DNA from 2 places in the Pseudomonas sp. Leaf58 genome. Region 2 is predicted to be linked to the other one. Evidence: riboswitches for the same ligand, from Rfam matches in the RefSeq annotation. Region 2 holds a riboswitch; the other holds the start of a gene.
The links. Region 2 has a riboswitch for thiamine pyrophosphate ahead of DV532_RS12475 (TenA family protein). Riboswitches for the same ligand answer to the same signal wherever they lie in the genome.
Positions count from the first base shown of each region.

Region 1 (7,895 bases), 2.2 Mb from region 2:
ACCAAGGGTTATCAACTTTGTCCATGGCACCGACGCGGAACTGCTCGATCAGCACCACTTCATCGCGCTGCGGATCGTAGGGCAGCACGCACACGGCATCGTGACGCACAAATAGCTCGCGACTGATTTCGCGGCCCAAGCCGCCAGCGAACAGTTCGTGGCGCAGGCGCACCTTGTCGAGCTTGTAGAAGCCCTGGAAACAGTTGGCCCGCTCGGCGATCTCGAACGCCTTGGGTACCGAATTCAACGTGTCAGACATGGAAACCCTCGTTGCTACATCAACCGCACAATGACCGCATCGCGCCATCCTACTCTGCACGCTTGCCCGTTTCATCCCTTTCCGGCAACCGTTCGCGCACTCGGGACAGTCCGTCTTCACTCTGTTAGCTTAGTGGCGAACTGAAGGCCGCGCAGACGGTCAAAGGCCGACTTTTCCCTGTTCTGCAAGGATCATCATGACACTTGTCAAACTGACTTCCGTGGCCGTGCTGGCACTCGCTCTTGGTGCCTGCCAAAGCTTGTTCACGCCTAACTACCGGGCACCGCTCGAGGTCAAGCGCGACGCCTGGGAACATGTCAAACCCGGCTGCAGCGAAAGCGACTGCCCGCTGGTTAACATCGACATGATCCATTTCCCGGCCCTGCCCAAACTCGACGGTATCGTCGAAAAGCGCCTGCTGCAGCTGACCGAAGATAATCAGCATGGCACCGCGCCAAGCACCCTGCAGGCCTATGAGCAGCAATACCTGGCCGGTGCCGACAAACGTAACAGCAGTTACCTGCAAGCCAAGGTACGCGAGCAGCATGACGGGCTGGTGATCATCGAGCTGTCCAGCTACCTGGACAGCGGCGGCGCCCACGGCATGCCTGGGCGTGGTTTCATCAACTATTCGCGCAAGCTGGACAAGGTGCTAACCCTGCAGGACATGCTGTTGCCCGGCCAGGAAGACACCTTCTGGAAAACCGTCGAGGAATCGCACCGCGCCTGGCTGATAAGCGTGGGCATGGACAAGGACGCCGAGTTCATCAAGACCTGGCCGTTCCAAAAATCGCCGCACGTCGCCCTGACGTACGGCGCGGTGGTGGTCAAGTACGAGGTTTACTCCATCGCGCCCTACTCCATGGGCCACGTGGAGTTGAAGATCCCCTACCCGCGCCTGAACGGCGTGCTCAAGCCTGAGCTGTTTCCCGGCCGCGGCTGAAGCTCAGTAGCCCATGCAGAAGCCCTGCCAGCAGCAATGCCGGCAGGGTCGCCCCCAGGTCCGGCGCTTGCACGGCGATGACATGGTAAGCCGCCACACCCACCGCCCAGGCCAGCAGCGCCTGCCAGTGCAAGCCCGCCACCTGTGCCGGCAGGCGGCGGCGACGGATCACGTAATGGTCCATCAGTACCACACCGAACAGCGGCGCGAACACCGAACCGATCAGCAGCAGGAAGTTCTCGTACTGTGCCAGTGGTGCCAGCAGGGCGATCAATGTGCACAGCACACCAATGGCCAGCGCCAGGTGCTCGACCTTCAAGCGCACCAACACGCCAGTCGAAACCGCCGCTGAATGGATATCGGCAAAGGCCTTTTCCGACTCATCCAGCAGAATCAGCAGCAGTGGAATGCCCATGCCGGCGCCGGCCAGGGCTAGCAGCAGGGCGTTGGCTTCCCCATTGGCGGCAAAGGCCAGGGTGTAAGCCACGCCCAGGCTCATCAGCCAGGTGTTGCCGATGAAATAACCCAGTACCGTACCGCCGAACACATGCTTGCCGTTGCGGGCGAAGCGTGAGTAGTCGGCGATCAGCGGTAGCCATGACAGCGGCATGGCGATGACGATGTCGAAGCCCACCGCCAGCGACATCGAACCATCCCCAGCACGGCTCCACAACGCCGCCAGGTCGGCCTTGGCGAACAGGTTCCAGGTCAGCCACAGGCAGGCACCCAGCAGCAGCCAGATACCCCAGGCGCGCAGCACCTTGCGCACGAACGCAAGCGGCCCGCTGACCGCGAGCAAGGTAGCCAGGGCGCCGAAGCACAGGGTCCAGAGCATCGGGCTGTTCCAGGCACTGTCTTCACCAAACGCCCGCGCGCCCAGCAGGCTGGCGGCATCGCGCATGACGATGATTTCGAAGGCGCCCCAGCCCACCAGTTGCAGCAGGTTGAGCAGCGCCGGCAAGCGCGCGCCATGGCCGCCCAGGCTGAGTTTCAGGGTACCCATGGCCGACAGGCCGGTATCGCTACCGATGACACCTGCGGCGCCCAGCAACAACACGCCCACACCCGTGCCCAAGGCGATGGCCAGCACCGCGCTAGCAAGGCCCAGGCCAGGGGCCAGCATGGCGCCGACCTGCAGCACCATCAGGCCGATGCCGAGGGAGAACCACAGCGAGAACATGTCGCGGGCACCGAAGATGCGCTGGGCGGTGGGGACCGGGTGGTCGGGGGAGAATTGGCTGGTGGTGGTCATTGTTATGTTCGCCAGAAGAATTATGAGTTGCTGCCCCCTGTTGTAGGAGCGGGCTTGCCCGCTCCTACAACAACAGGGAGTTGCGGCAGGGTTTAGACTTTGTGGTACAGCTGGCTGCCTTCCTGGCGGAACCGCTCGGCCTGCTCACGCATGCCTTGCTCTACCGTCACGTCAACGGCCTCGATCTTGGCCGCGTACTCACGCACTTCCTGGGTGATTTTCATCGAGCAGAACTTCGGCCCGCACATCGAGCAGAAGTGCGCGACCTTGGCCGATTCCTTCGGCAGCGTCTCGTCGTGGTAGGCGCGGGCGGTGTCTGGGTCCAGGCCCAGGTTGAACTGGTCTTGCCAACGGAACTCGAAGCGCGCCTTGGACAGGGCGTTATCGCGGATCTGCGCGCCCGGGTGACCCTTGGCAAGGTCGGCGGCATGCGCGGCAATCTTGTAGGTGATAATGCCGGTTTTCACGTCATCCTTGTTCGGCAGGCCCAGGTGCTCCTTGGGCGTGACGTAGCAGAGCATGGCGCAACCGAACCAGCCGATCATCGCCGCGCCAATGCCCGAGGTGATGTGGTCGTAGCCTGGGGCGATATCGGTGGTCAGCGGGCCGAGGGTGTAGAACGGCGCCTCGTCGCAGCATTCCAGCTGCTTGTCCATGTTCTCCTTGATCAGTTGCATCGGCACGTGGCCTGGGCCTTCGATCATGCACTGTACATCGTGCTTCCAGGCAATCTTGGTCAACTCGCCGAGGGTTTCCAGCTCACCGAACTGCGCGGCATCGTTGGCGTCGGCAATCGAGCCCGGACGCAGGCCGTCGCCCAGCGAGAAGCTGACGTCGTAAGCCTTCATGATTTCGCAAATTTCGTCGAAGTGCGTGTACAGGAAGTTCTCTTTGTGATGCGCCAGGCACCACTTGGCCATGATCGAACCACCACGGCTGACAATACCGGTGACACGCTTGGCGGTCAGCGGCACATAGCGCAGCAACACACCGGCGTGGATAGTGAAGTAGTCCACGCCCTGCTCGGCCTGCTCGATCAGGGTGTCGCGGAACAGCTCCCAGGTCAGGTCCTCGGCCACGCCGTTGACCTTTTCCAGGGCTTGGTAAATCGGTACGGTACCAATCGGCACCGGCGAGTTGCGGATGATCCACTCGCGGGTTTCATGGATGTGCTTGCCAGTGGACAGGTCCATGACCGTGTCCGAACCCCAACGAATGCCCCAGGTCAGCTTGGCCACTTCTTCCTCGATCGAGGAGCCCAGGGCGCTGTTGCCGATGTTGCCGTTGATCTTCACCAAGAAGTTGCGGCCAATGATCATCGGCTCCACTTCCGGGTGGTTGATGTTGGCGGGGATGATCGCGCGGCCACGGGCGATTTCCTGGCGAACGAACTCGGGGGTGATTTCTTTCGGGATATTGGCCCCGAAGCTGTGGCCGGCGTGCTGCTGGTCCAGCAAGCCAGCTGCGCGGGCCTCTTGCAGCTTCATGTTTTCGCGGATGGCTACGTATTCCATCTCGGCGGTGATGATGCCTTGGCGGGCATAGTGCATCTGCGAGACGTTGGCGCCCGCCTTGGCACGGCGCGGGTTACGCACGTGGGCGAAACGCAGCTTGGCCAGTTCGGCATCGTTCAGCCGCTGCTGGCCGAAATCGGAGCTCAAGCCGCCCAGGCGCTCGGTGTCACCACGGGCGTCGATCCAGGCCGAACGCACATCGGCCAGGCCCTTGCGCACGTCGATGACCACGTTGGGGTCGGTGTACGGGCCGGAAGTGTCATAGACCAACACCGGTGCGTTGGTTTCGCCACCAAAATCGGTTGGGGTATCGTCCAGGCTGATTTCGCGCATAGGCACGCGGATGTCCGGGCGCGAGCCTTCGACATACACCTTGCGCGACCGCGGGAACGGTTGTACGGACTGCTGATCGACTTGTGCCGATTCGCTGAGGTTGATCGCTTTTTCTTGTTTGCTCATCACAGGCTCTCCAGACGGCTTCCTAGCAGGGGAATGTCGGGGTGAACCTGAAAGGCGCGGACGCCCCCCTTTGACGGGGGCAGTGCCGGATATGGGGGTGCCTGAAGCTGCATGCAGCTGCGACATTCCCGGACCTGGCACAAGAGGCTCCCCGGGAAGGCGAGCAATCTTGTTCCCTACGCAGGCGCTAACCTGATCAGGTTCAACGGGATCCGCAACTTTGCGATCTCAGCCTTTGCTTCAAGGCACCCCGACAAGAACATGCGCAGTCTAGACTGGAGTGGTCGGCAAAGCCAAGCGGGTAAATGCGCGGTTGATGAAAGGCACCCCGGGCGATTGTTGCCGGGTGCGCATGGCACTACACTGGCCCGTCGCTCGATACTCAACAGTTCAGTAATTAAATTTCGTACAAGGATTGCCTCTATGCTGCGCAAACTCTCACTGGCGATAGCCGTGTCTTGTGCGTCCAACGGAGTGGTCTGGGCAGCGGACGTGCCCTCTACAGTGAAGACCGACCTGGTCAGCGTTTACCAGGAGGCGGTCGACAACAACGCCGACCTGGCTGCCGCGCGCGCCGATTATGGCGCCCGCCGCGAAGTGGTGCCGCAGGCTCGCGCCGGGTTGCTGCCCAACCTGTCTGCCGGTGCCGAGATGCTGAACACCCGCACCAAACTGGACGAACCCTCGACCACCAGCAACCGCAGCGGCAATACCTGGAGCGCTACCCTGGCGCAGCCGATCTTCCGTGCTGACCGCTGGTTCCAGCTGCAAGCTGCCGAAGCCGTCAACGAACAGGCTGCACTGGAGCTGTCGGCGACTGAACAGAACCTGATCCTGCAAACCGCACAGAACTACTTCGCCGTGCTTCGCGCGCAGGACAACCTGGCCGCTACCAAGGCCGAGGAAGCGGCCTTCAAGCGCCAGCTGGACCAGTCCAACGAGCGATTCGACGTCGGCCTCTCCGACAAGACCGACGTGCTGCAATCCCAAGCCAGCTACGATACGGCACGGGCCAACCGAATCATTGCCGAACGCCAGGTGCAGGATGCCTTCGAGGCCCTGGTAACCCTGACCAACCGGGAATACCGGTCGATTCAAGGCGTGGTGCATACCCTGCCGGTGCAGGTGCCCACGCCCAACGACGCCAAGGCCTGGGTCGAAACCGCCGGGCGTCAGAACCTCAACCTGCTGGCTACCAACCACGCGGTCGTCGCTGCCGAAGAAACCCTGCGCCAGCGCAAGGCCGGCCATGCGCCGACCCTCGACGCAGTGGCCAAATACCAGAAGGGTGACAACGACAACTTCGGTTTCACCAACCCCGCACCGGCCCCGGTTTCACGCTATAGCGGCGATGTCGAGCAGACCAGCATCGGCCTGCAACTGAACATCCCGATCTACAGCGGCGGCCTGACCAGCTCGCAAGTGCGCGAGGCCTACCAACGCCTGAGCCAGAGCGAGCAGCAGCGCGAAAGCCTGCGCCGCCAGGTGGTGGAAAACACCCGCAACCTGCACCGCGCAGTGAATACCGACGTGGAACAGGTGCAGGCGCGCAAGCAGTCGATCATCTCCAACCAGAGCGCGCTGGAAGCCACCGAAATCGGCTACCAGGTGGGTACCCGCAACATCGTCGACGTGCTCGACGCGCAACGCCAGCTGTACACCTCGGTGCGCGACTACAACAACAGCCGCTATGACTACATCCTCGACAACCTGAGCCTGAAGCAGGCCGCCGGCACGTTGAGCCCGCAAGACCTGCAGGACCTCAAGCGCTACCTGAAACCGGACTACAACCCGGACAAGGACTTCCTGCCGCCGGACCTGGCCGCAGCCGCTGCCAAGAACTTCGAGCGTCGCCCTTGAAAGTACAGCAAGGCCAGGCGCGGTCGTCGTAGGCGCGGCCTTGTGTCGCGAAAGGGCCGCAAAGCGGCCCCAGCAATCTTCGCATCACTGCTGATACCCTGGGGCCGCTTTGCGGCCCTTTCGCGACACAAGGCCGCGCCTACAGGATCGCACCGCTAAATCAGCTGATCAGTTTGCCCAGGCCATCGAGCAACCGCTGCAACGCCCCCTGATTGGCCTGCATCACCGCCCTGCCCGCCTCGCCCATGCGCTGGGCATCCTGCGGCAACTCGACCAACCGCCGCACCGCCTCGGCCAGCCCGTCGGCATTGTCCACCTGCTGCAACGCCCCTGCCTCGCGCAGCAGTGCGCTGATTTCAAGGAAGTTGAACACATGCGGCCCCATCAACACCGGCAAGGCCAGCGCCGCCGGCTCCAGCGGGTTGTGCCCACCGGTCGCCACCAGGCTGCCACCAACGAAAGCAATGTCGGCCAAGGCATAAAGGAACAGCAACTCACCCATGGTATCGCCGACCAATACCTGCGTCTGGGCGTCCACCGGCGTGCCGGCAGAGCGGCGCACGCTGCGGAACTGTTCGCTGCACAGCGCATGCACCGCCGCAAACCGCTCGGGGTGGCGCGGCACCAGGATCAGCAGGGCATCACCATGCACCTGCAGCAATTGCCGATGCGCCTGCAGGATCAGCGCATCCTCCCCGTCGTGGGTACTTGCGGCGATCCACACCGGGCGCTGCCCGCCCCCCCACTGTTCACGCAATGCCCGGGCGCGTGGCAACAGTTGTTCGTCAACCTTCAGGTCGAACTTGATCGAACCGGTGACCTGCACGCACGCTGGCCGCGCGCCCAGGTCACGGAAGCGTTGGGCCTCGGTTTCGGTCTGCACGGCGATCAGGTTCATCTCGGCCAGCATTGGCCGGGTTAGCTTGGCAAAGCGCCCATAGCCACGGGCCGAGCGTGCGGACAAGCGCGCGTTGGCCAGGGCTACTGGAATACCGCGCTTGGCGCACTGGTGAATAAGGTTGGGCCACAGCTCGGTTTCCATGATGATGCCCAGCTTAGGCCGCACATGGTCGAGAAAACGCCCCGCCGCCCAAGGCAGATCGTAGGGCAGGTAGCAATGCTGCACTCGCGGTTCGTCGGCGAACATGGCGCGAATACGCTCGGAACCCGTGGGGGTCATGCAGGTAAGCGTGATCGGCAGCTCTGGGTAGGCCTTGAGCAGGGCACGCACCATGGGCGCCGCCGCGATGCTCTCGCCCACCGACACCGCATGCACCCATATGCCGCCTTGGCGCATGGCCGGCAGCTTGAAGGCAAAGCGCTCGCCGATACGTTGGCCATAGGCCGGTGCTTTGCGCGCGCGCAGGTACAGGCGCAGCGCAACCAGCGGCAGGCCCAGGTGAAACAGCAGGGTATAGAGAGTTCTGTTCATGGCCGCGGAGTTTAACCGATTGCGCGCAGGTGCACTGCAAAGCGCTCGGCCAGCCATTGCGCAGCCGGCCCCAATGGCTCGTCCCGGCGCCAGGCCAGCTCCACCACCAACGCCGGCGGGCGCCACTCGCTGGCCAGCTCGACCATGTGCGCCTGATAGGTAGGGTATTGCACCAC
Region 1 is NZ_CP032677.1:4,864,078-4,871,972, forward strand. It holds gene DV532_RS22640 (NUDIX domain-containing protein) at 1-259, opposite strand, end outside; gene DV532_RS22645 (RsiV family protein) at 456-1,202, shown strand; gene cytX (putative hydroxymethylpyrimidine transporter CytX) at 1,171-2,454, opposite strand; gene thiC (phosphomethylpyrimidine synthase ThiC) at 2,547-4,427, opposite strand; TPP riboswitch at 4,584-4,690, opposite strand; gene DV532_RS22660 (TolC family outer membrane protein) at 4,851-6,287, shown strand; gene waaA (lipid IV(A) 3-deoxy-D-manno-octulosonic acid transferase) at 6,448-7,719, opposite strand; gene DV532_RS22670 (LysR family transcriptional regulator) at 7,731-7,895, opposite strand, start outside.
Region 1: it holds a riboswitch for thiamine pyrophosphate, as region 2 does, so the genes downstream of both, thiC (phosphomethylpyrimidine synthase ThiC) here and DV532_RS12475 (TenA family protein) in region 2, are expected to answer to the same signal.

Region 2 (7,895 bases):
GGGTGAATTCCTCGCCGCCGTAGCGCACCGCCAGGTCGGCCGGCCGCTTCAAGGCCTGTTGCAGCACCTCGGCAAAGCGCCGCAGGCACTGGTCGCCCGCAGGGTGCCCGTAGCGGTCGTTGTAGGCCTTGAAGTAATCCAGGTCGAGCATCACCAGCGCCAGCGGGTAGCCTTGGCGTCGTGCCCGGCGCAGCTCCGGCTCGAAAACCGCATCGAGCCGCCGGCGGTTACCCAGCCCGGTGAGGCTGTCGGTCAAGGCCAGGGCTTTCAGCGTCTGGTGCGCCTGGTGCAATGCCCGCTCAATGACAATGCGCTCGCGCAACTGGCGCAGTACCACGCCGCCAAATGCAGCCAGCCCCACCAGCAACAGCAGCAACACGGCCACCGATTTGATCGCGTCGTGCCGCCAGGGTGCGACGATTGACTCCCGCGACAAGCCTGCTTCTACCACCAATGGGTAGCTGGACAGCGCGCGATAGGCATACAGCCGTGGTGTGCCATCGACCACTGCCACTGCCTCGGCCACCCCTTCCGACGCATATGGCAAATGGTTGCGGAAGATTTCGCTGCTGGCCAGGCTGCGACCCACCACTTGCTCAAGGAACGGGCGCCGGACCAGAACGGTGCCGTCGCGCTTGGCCAGTACCAGCGCGCCACGCTCGTCGATCTTGAAATCGCCGTAATAACGTACAAACCACCCCACCTTGATCGTGCCCAGCAGCACCCCGGCGAAGCTGCCATCGGGGTACTCCAGGCGCCGTGAAATGGGGATGATCAGGTCGCCAGTGGAACGGCTGCGCACCACCGAGCCGATATGTACGCCACGGTCGGCATGGGTGCGGTGGTAAATGAAATAATCTCGGTCGGCATTGTTGGCGTTGGCCGGGGGGGCCGCCTGATCGGTGACGATCCAGCTGCCATCCGGGCCATACACGAACAACCCGTGCAACTGCGGCATGATATTTTTCTGCTGGACCAGCAAGGCATGCAGGCGCGGCCGATCGATGTGGTCGAAACCGTCACCTTGCAGGCGCTCGGCCAACGCTGCGGTGATGACGTCCACCTGGCGGATGGCGTCTTCGGCGTGCTGCGCTGTGGCCCGGGCCAGGTTGGTGACCATGTTCTCTGCGTTGCTAAAGGCATGCCGGTAGTCGCGCCAGATGCGCCAGCCTTCCACCATGACGAAGGTCAGCATTACCACCAACATGAACGCCAGGACCAAGCGAAACAACGCCACGGCGCGGCCCTCGCCGGTTACCGCGAACAGTCCCTCTTCCTCTTGTTTCCTGGCTGCGCACATTGAAATCCCTAGCCATACTGCGTTTGCCGCCATTCACTATAGTTCAGCGCTCCCTGAGCGCCGCCACGAAAAAGATTAAACCTTTGCCTCGGCTTTGCCCTCAACCGTAAGCGACGCAGATGTCGCGCCACGGTTTAAGGAGTGAAGCATGAGCAATCTCTTCATCAAGCGCGTCGGGTTCTCCATGGTGCTGGGCCTGGCATCGGTACACGCACTGGCGGCCAGTTCCGATGACTTTGTCGAGGCGGCCACAGAGGCCGGCATTGCCGAAGTGGTCACCGGCAACCTGGCCAAGGAAAAAAGCCAGAACAGCGAAATCAAGACATTCGCCCAGGAAATGGTCACTGACCATACCAAGGCTAACCAGAAACTGGGCGACATCGCCCGCAAGCTGGATATTTCCGTGCCCGATGAGGCGGCAATAACCGACAAGGTCAAAAAAATGATCCTGGAATGGCGAGAGGAGTCCTTCGACAAGTCGTACATCAACAACCAGGTCGACGCTCACGAAAAGGCGGTGGAGCTGTTCAAGAAGGAAGCGGCATCGTCAGACAAGGCTGAGCTGAAGGCCTTCGCCAGTGAAACCCTGCCCAAATTGGAACAGCATCTGAAGCACGCCAAGGCGCTTCAGGCCAAACACGACAAGTGAGGCCCGCATGAGTAATGAAGCATTGAAAGCCGAAGTGCTGACCCGCCTGCTGCACGCTCACCCTCATGGGCTGGGTAAGGAAGTACTGGATAACTACCGCGGCGAGAAGGCGGTGGCCGGCATGTTGAAAGCCCTGCAGGAGGCCGGATTGATCCAGGATGGCAGCGTGGTGGTGGGCCACGACCACCAGATCAGTGTGAACTACCCGATCAAACTGTCGGCGGCTGGGGTGGAAGCGGCCAGACAAGCCGAGGCTTGAACACACCCCCTTGTTAGGCAAGACCGCGGGGCCGCTTTTGCGGCCCTTTTGCGACACCGGGCCGCTAAATTGAGCGCTTCTGTCTGTGGCTTATGGCGTCCCCACAGCGGCCGACAATTGCAGCTGACACTCCTTCAACGCCGCATCTCGCGTGGCGAGTTGCTCTTCAAGCAGCAGCAACTGACGAGCCTGCTGGGCGCACAGGTCGCGCCGCTCCTCCAGGCTTTTTGCCTGCACATCCAGCTGCCGGCGCATTTCCTCGCTGGCGCCCTGTGCCTGGGCCAGGATGGTGCGCAAGCCTTGGATCTGCGCATCGCGCTGCTCCAGCAATTCATCCTGTGCCCTGCAAGCGCTGGCCGCCTGACGGTGCTCACCCAGCAAACGCTCATTATCGCGGTGCAGGCGGGTTAGCTCGTCCTGCTTGACGATCAAGCCCTGTTGCAGTTGGCGCACTTCCACTTGCAGCTGTTGCAGTTGCGCTTCGTGGCGGCGTTGTTCCTGTTCACGCTGTTCGCGGCTGGCGGTGCGATAGTGCTCCAGCGCGTCGCGGGCATGCCGGTGCTTATCCTCCAGTGACTTCACCTGCTCGTCCTTGTCGGCCAGGCGCACCTGCAATTCGCCCAGCGACTGGTTGAGGCTGGCACTGCGCAGCTGTTCGGCTTGCAGCGTGCTTTGGGTGGAAAGCAGTTTTTCCGATTCGGCGGCCAGTGCGGCGACATCAATTTGATGCTGCTGGTGCGCGGCAGCCAGCGCCTGTTGGGTAATCGCCAGCTGTGCTTCCAACTGTTCGCGTTGTGCGGTGAAGGTGCTTTCGGCCTGCTCGATCCTCAGGTCGGCCTCGTCCTGCAACTGGGTTGCCAGTTGCCCAACCATTCGGCTCAACACGTCGCTCAATGCTATGCCGCCCTCGGCGGCTACCGGCTGCTGGCCGTTCAGCTCCTTGAGGTAGCGGTGAATCGTGGTCTTGGAGCCGGTATTGCCCAGCTCGATACGTATGGCATCGATGCTGGGGTTCTCGCCCCGGGCAATCAGCGCCTGGCGCGCCTGCTGCACTACCACCTTGTTAATACCGCCCCGGGCCATGCTTGCTCCTACGATTTTGTACTGTGTTATGTACTATGTAATTACGTACCAATTATGACGATATGCAAAGCTGCCTGCAAACCTTTCCTAAGGTGGAATAATCACGGCTTATCGCATGTGAATGGCATGTTTAGGCTTTTTAGGGGCAAAACCCGTACGCCAAACAGCAAAACGCCCCGCTCGGCTTCAAGCCGGCGGGGCGTCGTAAGGTTGCTAGGGGTATGCAGCGCGTTACTGGCTAGCCAAGCCCATCTGCCAGAAATCCGCCTCCAGGCTGGAGGCCTGGGCAAAAATCCCCACCAGTTCGGTAAACCGCTGCTCGGTCATGCTCCGTGCCGCCAATTCATCCAGGTGCTTGCGTGCCGCCGCTGCGACAGCTTGGTAACCCGCCCCGGCATACTCGCCAATCCATTCGCGGTACGGGTGGTTGCTCAAGTCACCAATGCGTTCGGACAGCGCCCGGCCAATTTCCGCATAGCCGACAACACAAGGCGCCAGCGCCACATGCAACTCCAGCAAGTCACCCGCAGCGCCGCAGTCCAGCACATAGCGGGTGTAGGCCACCGTGGCCTGGTGCTCAGGCGCCGCCTCGATATCCGCCTGGGTTAGCCCCCAGCGCGCGCACAGGCGCAAGTGCAGCTCGGTTTCGTCCAGAATCGCTGCCAGCCCGGCCTGCGCAGCGCGAATGTCAGCCGGGCGACGGCTCTTATAGGCCGCCAGCGCCCAAGCACGGGCGAACTGGATAAGGAACAGGTAATCCTGCACCAGGTAGGTCCGGAACGCGGCCTCGCTTAGCGTCCCCTCGCCCATCTGGCGCACGAAGTCGTGGTCGACATAGCTGTTCCACTGCGGCGCAGCGGCCGCCTTGAGCCGGTCAAAGATATCCATGCTTATTGGTCCTCTGGGTAAACGGCGTCGAAGAAAGCCAACTCCAGCGCCACGGTGCGCTGGTAGAAGTCACTCGCCAGCGCGGCTTCCTGCCGGCCAACGCGGTCGAGCTCGGCCTGCAGGAAGGCGACGAAGTCCTGGAACGCCGGGTTGTCGTGCAGGGTGATCCACTCGGCGTGGACGAAGTTGCCGGGCATCGGCTTTGGCGCCTTCAGCGCCCAGTCCAGGTACAGGCCTTCGGCAACGTTGAGTACCGCCAGCGCGGCCGCGTAGGACCGGGTGGCCGCCGCTTCGCGCATGATTGCCTTGAACCCTGCGGTGGGTGCGGTATCAGCCGGTTCGCTGCGTTGTGCGGGGCTAACACCCAAGGCTTCGAAGGCGCGCAGGAAGTAAGTGTTCTCGTCGCTGGAAATCATCCCGGCAAAGCGGCCGAAGCGCAGGCGCGCCTCGAAGGTGTCGGCAGTGGCGATGGCTGCGCCCAGCAAGGTCAGGAAGCTGTCGAGGAAGCGGTGGTCTTGCACCAGGTAGCTGACCATGATCGGGTCCGGCAGGCTGCCGTCGCACAATTGGGTCACGAAGCGGTGGCCAACGGCCGCCGACCAGGTGGGCTCGCTCTGGCGGCGCAGGGTCTGGCTGAAGCGTTCGGTCATCAAGCTGTCCTTGAAAGGGGTGACAGCGAGACCGTGAGGGTGGGCATGGACGGGCCTCGCAGTGAGGCCGGCAAAAGGCAGGTTACAAGCCCCATCCCTTCGCCGGCATGATCCGGATCAGGTTCGAAGGGTCACCGCGCTGCAGCATGAAGCGGTTTCTCAGCCCGATGCCGGGCTCCCCTTGGTGGCGCTCAGGTATACCCCAGCACAACGGCGCTGTCACTACCCGCGCCACCCAAATAATGGGCAATGGGTGACCCGCTAATGGGGACATATACCCATTCTTGACGCGCCATTATTTAGTGCACATCAGGCGCTACAAGGATTTGTTTAACAAAGCATTACTGAAATATCTGTTGGCACAGCCGTTGCTCAGGCCCTTAAACCAGGCAAAACGCCACTGATGGCTGAGAGCCATGTAGCCCCGAGCGAGGCATAACGCAATGAAAACACCCCTGATCCGCCCTACCAGGCACGCATTCCAGCTGTCCTCCGTCACTGTGCTGATGGTCAGTCTTGGGCTGATCACGGCCATCGCCTCCCCCCTTGACGACAACAGCATGCCCCCGCCGACCGACCCGTCGGCCTACTCCGACCAACCAGACGATCCGACCCCGGCATTGCTCAATCTGAGCACCTTACCCGAGGCCAATGAAGGCTCGCTGGAGCTGACTGATGGCGCTTGGGGCGACCGCAGCACGGTCACCACCGACAACGTGCTGCCGCCACTCATGCAAACCTCGGACAGGTACCCCACCAACGGCAAGCCCAGCCCGCTGTACGGTGCCCAGCCGTTTACCCAGCAATTGCTGCTGTTTGAAGAATTCGGCCCGGAAAAGCTCGACCCGACACTGCCACCACCCGACTTGACCTTCCCGGTCCCCACCCTGGGCGCGTCGCCAGCGCAAGACCCTAACGTAGTGGCCCGCAGCGGGCCCAGCGGCACTGCGCTGGAAGCGTTTCTCAAGCAGCCGGGCCTGTATCCATTCCCGGCCCAATACTCAAACGTGCTTGATCGCAACCCATGGAAGGCACAGATCGAGATGTTCCTCAATCGCCACCCCGTCGGTTCGCCGGCAGAAGGCCGGCCGCCAGGAAAAGGCTGGTCGCACCAGCGCTGGAACGAGTTTTATCCCCAGGCTGGGTTCAAGACCGCCCAGGCCGGCGCGCGCATCAACCTTGGCCTGCGTGACCGCAAACAAATGCACAACTATGCCCTTGGCGAATTCGCACCGGGCGGCCTGTACTACCAAACCTCCGACATCCCCACCACCCTGGGCACTACCAAGGGCATCGATACCCGCTTCCACCCGAACTTCCCGCTGCAAAACCACAAGTCGCTGTGGACCTTCGATGGCACCTTCCCGCCCAAGCTGCTGATGGTGCGCTATGGCCAGCCGATCCTGATGCGCCATTACAACGCCCTGCCGATCGACCCGTCGGCCAACGGCGGCTTTGGCCTGCACACCATCTCTACCCACGAGCACAACGGCCATTCGCCGGCCGAGAGCGACGGCTTTGCCAACGCTTACTTCTTCCCGGGCCAGTACTATGACTACCGCTGGCCGGTGCAACTGGCCGGTTACGACACCATCAATACCCGCGCCCAGGACCCCCGTGCCGCATTCCCCTGCTCGCCGGGCGAAACCCTGTTCGTCAACGACGCCTCGCCAGGCCTGAAAACCTGCGAAAACGGCAGCATCAAGATTCGCGGTGATTGGCGCGAAACCATGAGTACCCACTGGTTCCACGACCACATGATGGATTTCACGGCGCAGAACGTCTACAAAGGCAACGCCGTGATGATGAACTACTACAGCGCCCTGGACCGCGGCAACGAAGCCCTGCAGGATGGCGTCAACCTGCGCTTCCCGAGCGGCTCGGCCATGCCGTGGGGTAACCGTGACTACGACGTCAACCTGGTAGTCGCCGACAAGGCCTGGGATGCCAACGGCCAGCTGTGGTTCAACCCGTTCAACACCGATGGTTTCCTCGGCGACCAGATCCTCGTCAACTGGCAGTACCAGCCCAAGCTCAAGGTCCGCGCGCGCAGCTATCGCTTCCGCATCCTCAACGGTTCGGTGTCGCGCTACTTCAAGTTTGCCGTGGTGCGTGAAATTGCCGGTAGCAGTGGCGAGTTCAAGGGCCCTTCCGGCTCCAACGTGTCGTATGCCCGCGTGCCGTTCCACATGATTGCCAACGACGGCAACATCATGGAACACGCCGTGCCATTCGACGGCACCATGGACCTCAACGGCGACGGTGATACCAAGGACAACAACGGTATCCTGCCGCTACAAGGCATTGCCGAACGCTACGACATCATCATCAACTTCGCCAAGAACGGTATCAAGGCGGGCGACAAGCTGTACTTCGTCAACCTCGAAGAGCACCGTACCGGCAAAGGCCCTGAAGGTACGATCTCGCTGGCCGACGTGCTGGCCGAGAAATACAAGGCAGTCATCAAGCAGACCAGCAAGGGCCCAGTTTGGGATAACGGCGACCCCGCCGTCGGCAAGTTCCTGCAACTGCTGGTGCAGCCTTATACCGGCCAAGACCTGAGCATGGATCCGTTGGCCTACGAACCGGCCAAGCCGGGCAAGGCCGCAGGCCTGAAAATGATCCCGCTGCCGATTGACCGCAACTCGGCCACCGACCAGGCCAAGCTCAAGGATGCCCGCCATCGCGAGTTCATCTTTGGTCGCTCCGATGGCACCGACACCACCCCTTGGACCATCAAGACCGACGGCGGCTTTGGCTACAGCATGGACCCACGACGCATCAGCGCGGCGCCACAACTGGCCAACCAGTCCACCGATGGCGGCTTCAGCGGCGACGGAACCCTGGAAGTGTGGAAAATCATCAACGGCGGTAATGGCTGGAGCCACCCGGTGCATGTGCACTTCGAAGAAGGCGTGATCCTCAGCCGCGACGGCAAGGCACCGCCAGAATGGGAAAAATGGGCGCGCAAGGACGTCTACCGCATCGGCCCGGATGCCGACTCGTCGGAAGAAGTGGAAATGGCCATCCGCTTCCGCGAATTCGCCGGCACGTACATGGAACACT
Region 2 is NZ_CP032677.1:2,673,771-2,681,665, forward strand. It holds gene DV532_RS12450 (sensor domain-containing diguanylate cyclase) at 1-1,300, opposite strand, end outside; gene DV532_RS12455 (DUF4142 domain-containing protein) at 1,449-1,949, shown strand; gene DV532_RS12460 (hypothetical protein) at 1,957-2,208, shown strand; gene DV532_RS12465 (DNA-binding protein) at 2,299-3,291, opposite strand; gene tenA (thiaminase II) at 3,523-4,185, opposite strand; gene DV532_RS12475 (TenA family protein) at 4,182-4,829, opposite strand; TPP riboswitch at 4,907-5,021, opposite strand; gene DV532_RS12480 (Ig-like domain-containing protein) at 5,273-7,895, shown strand, end outside.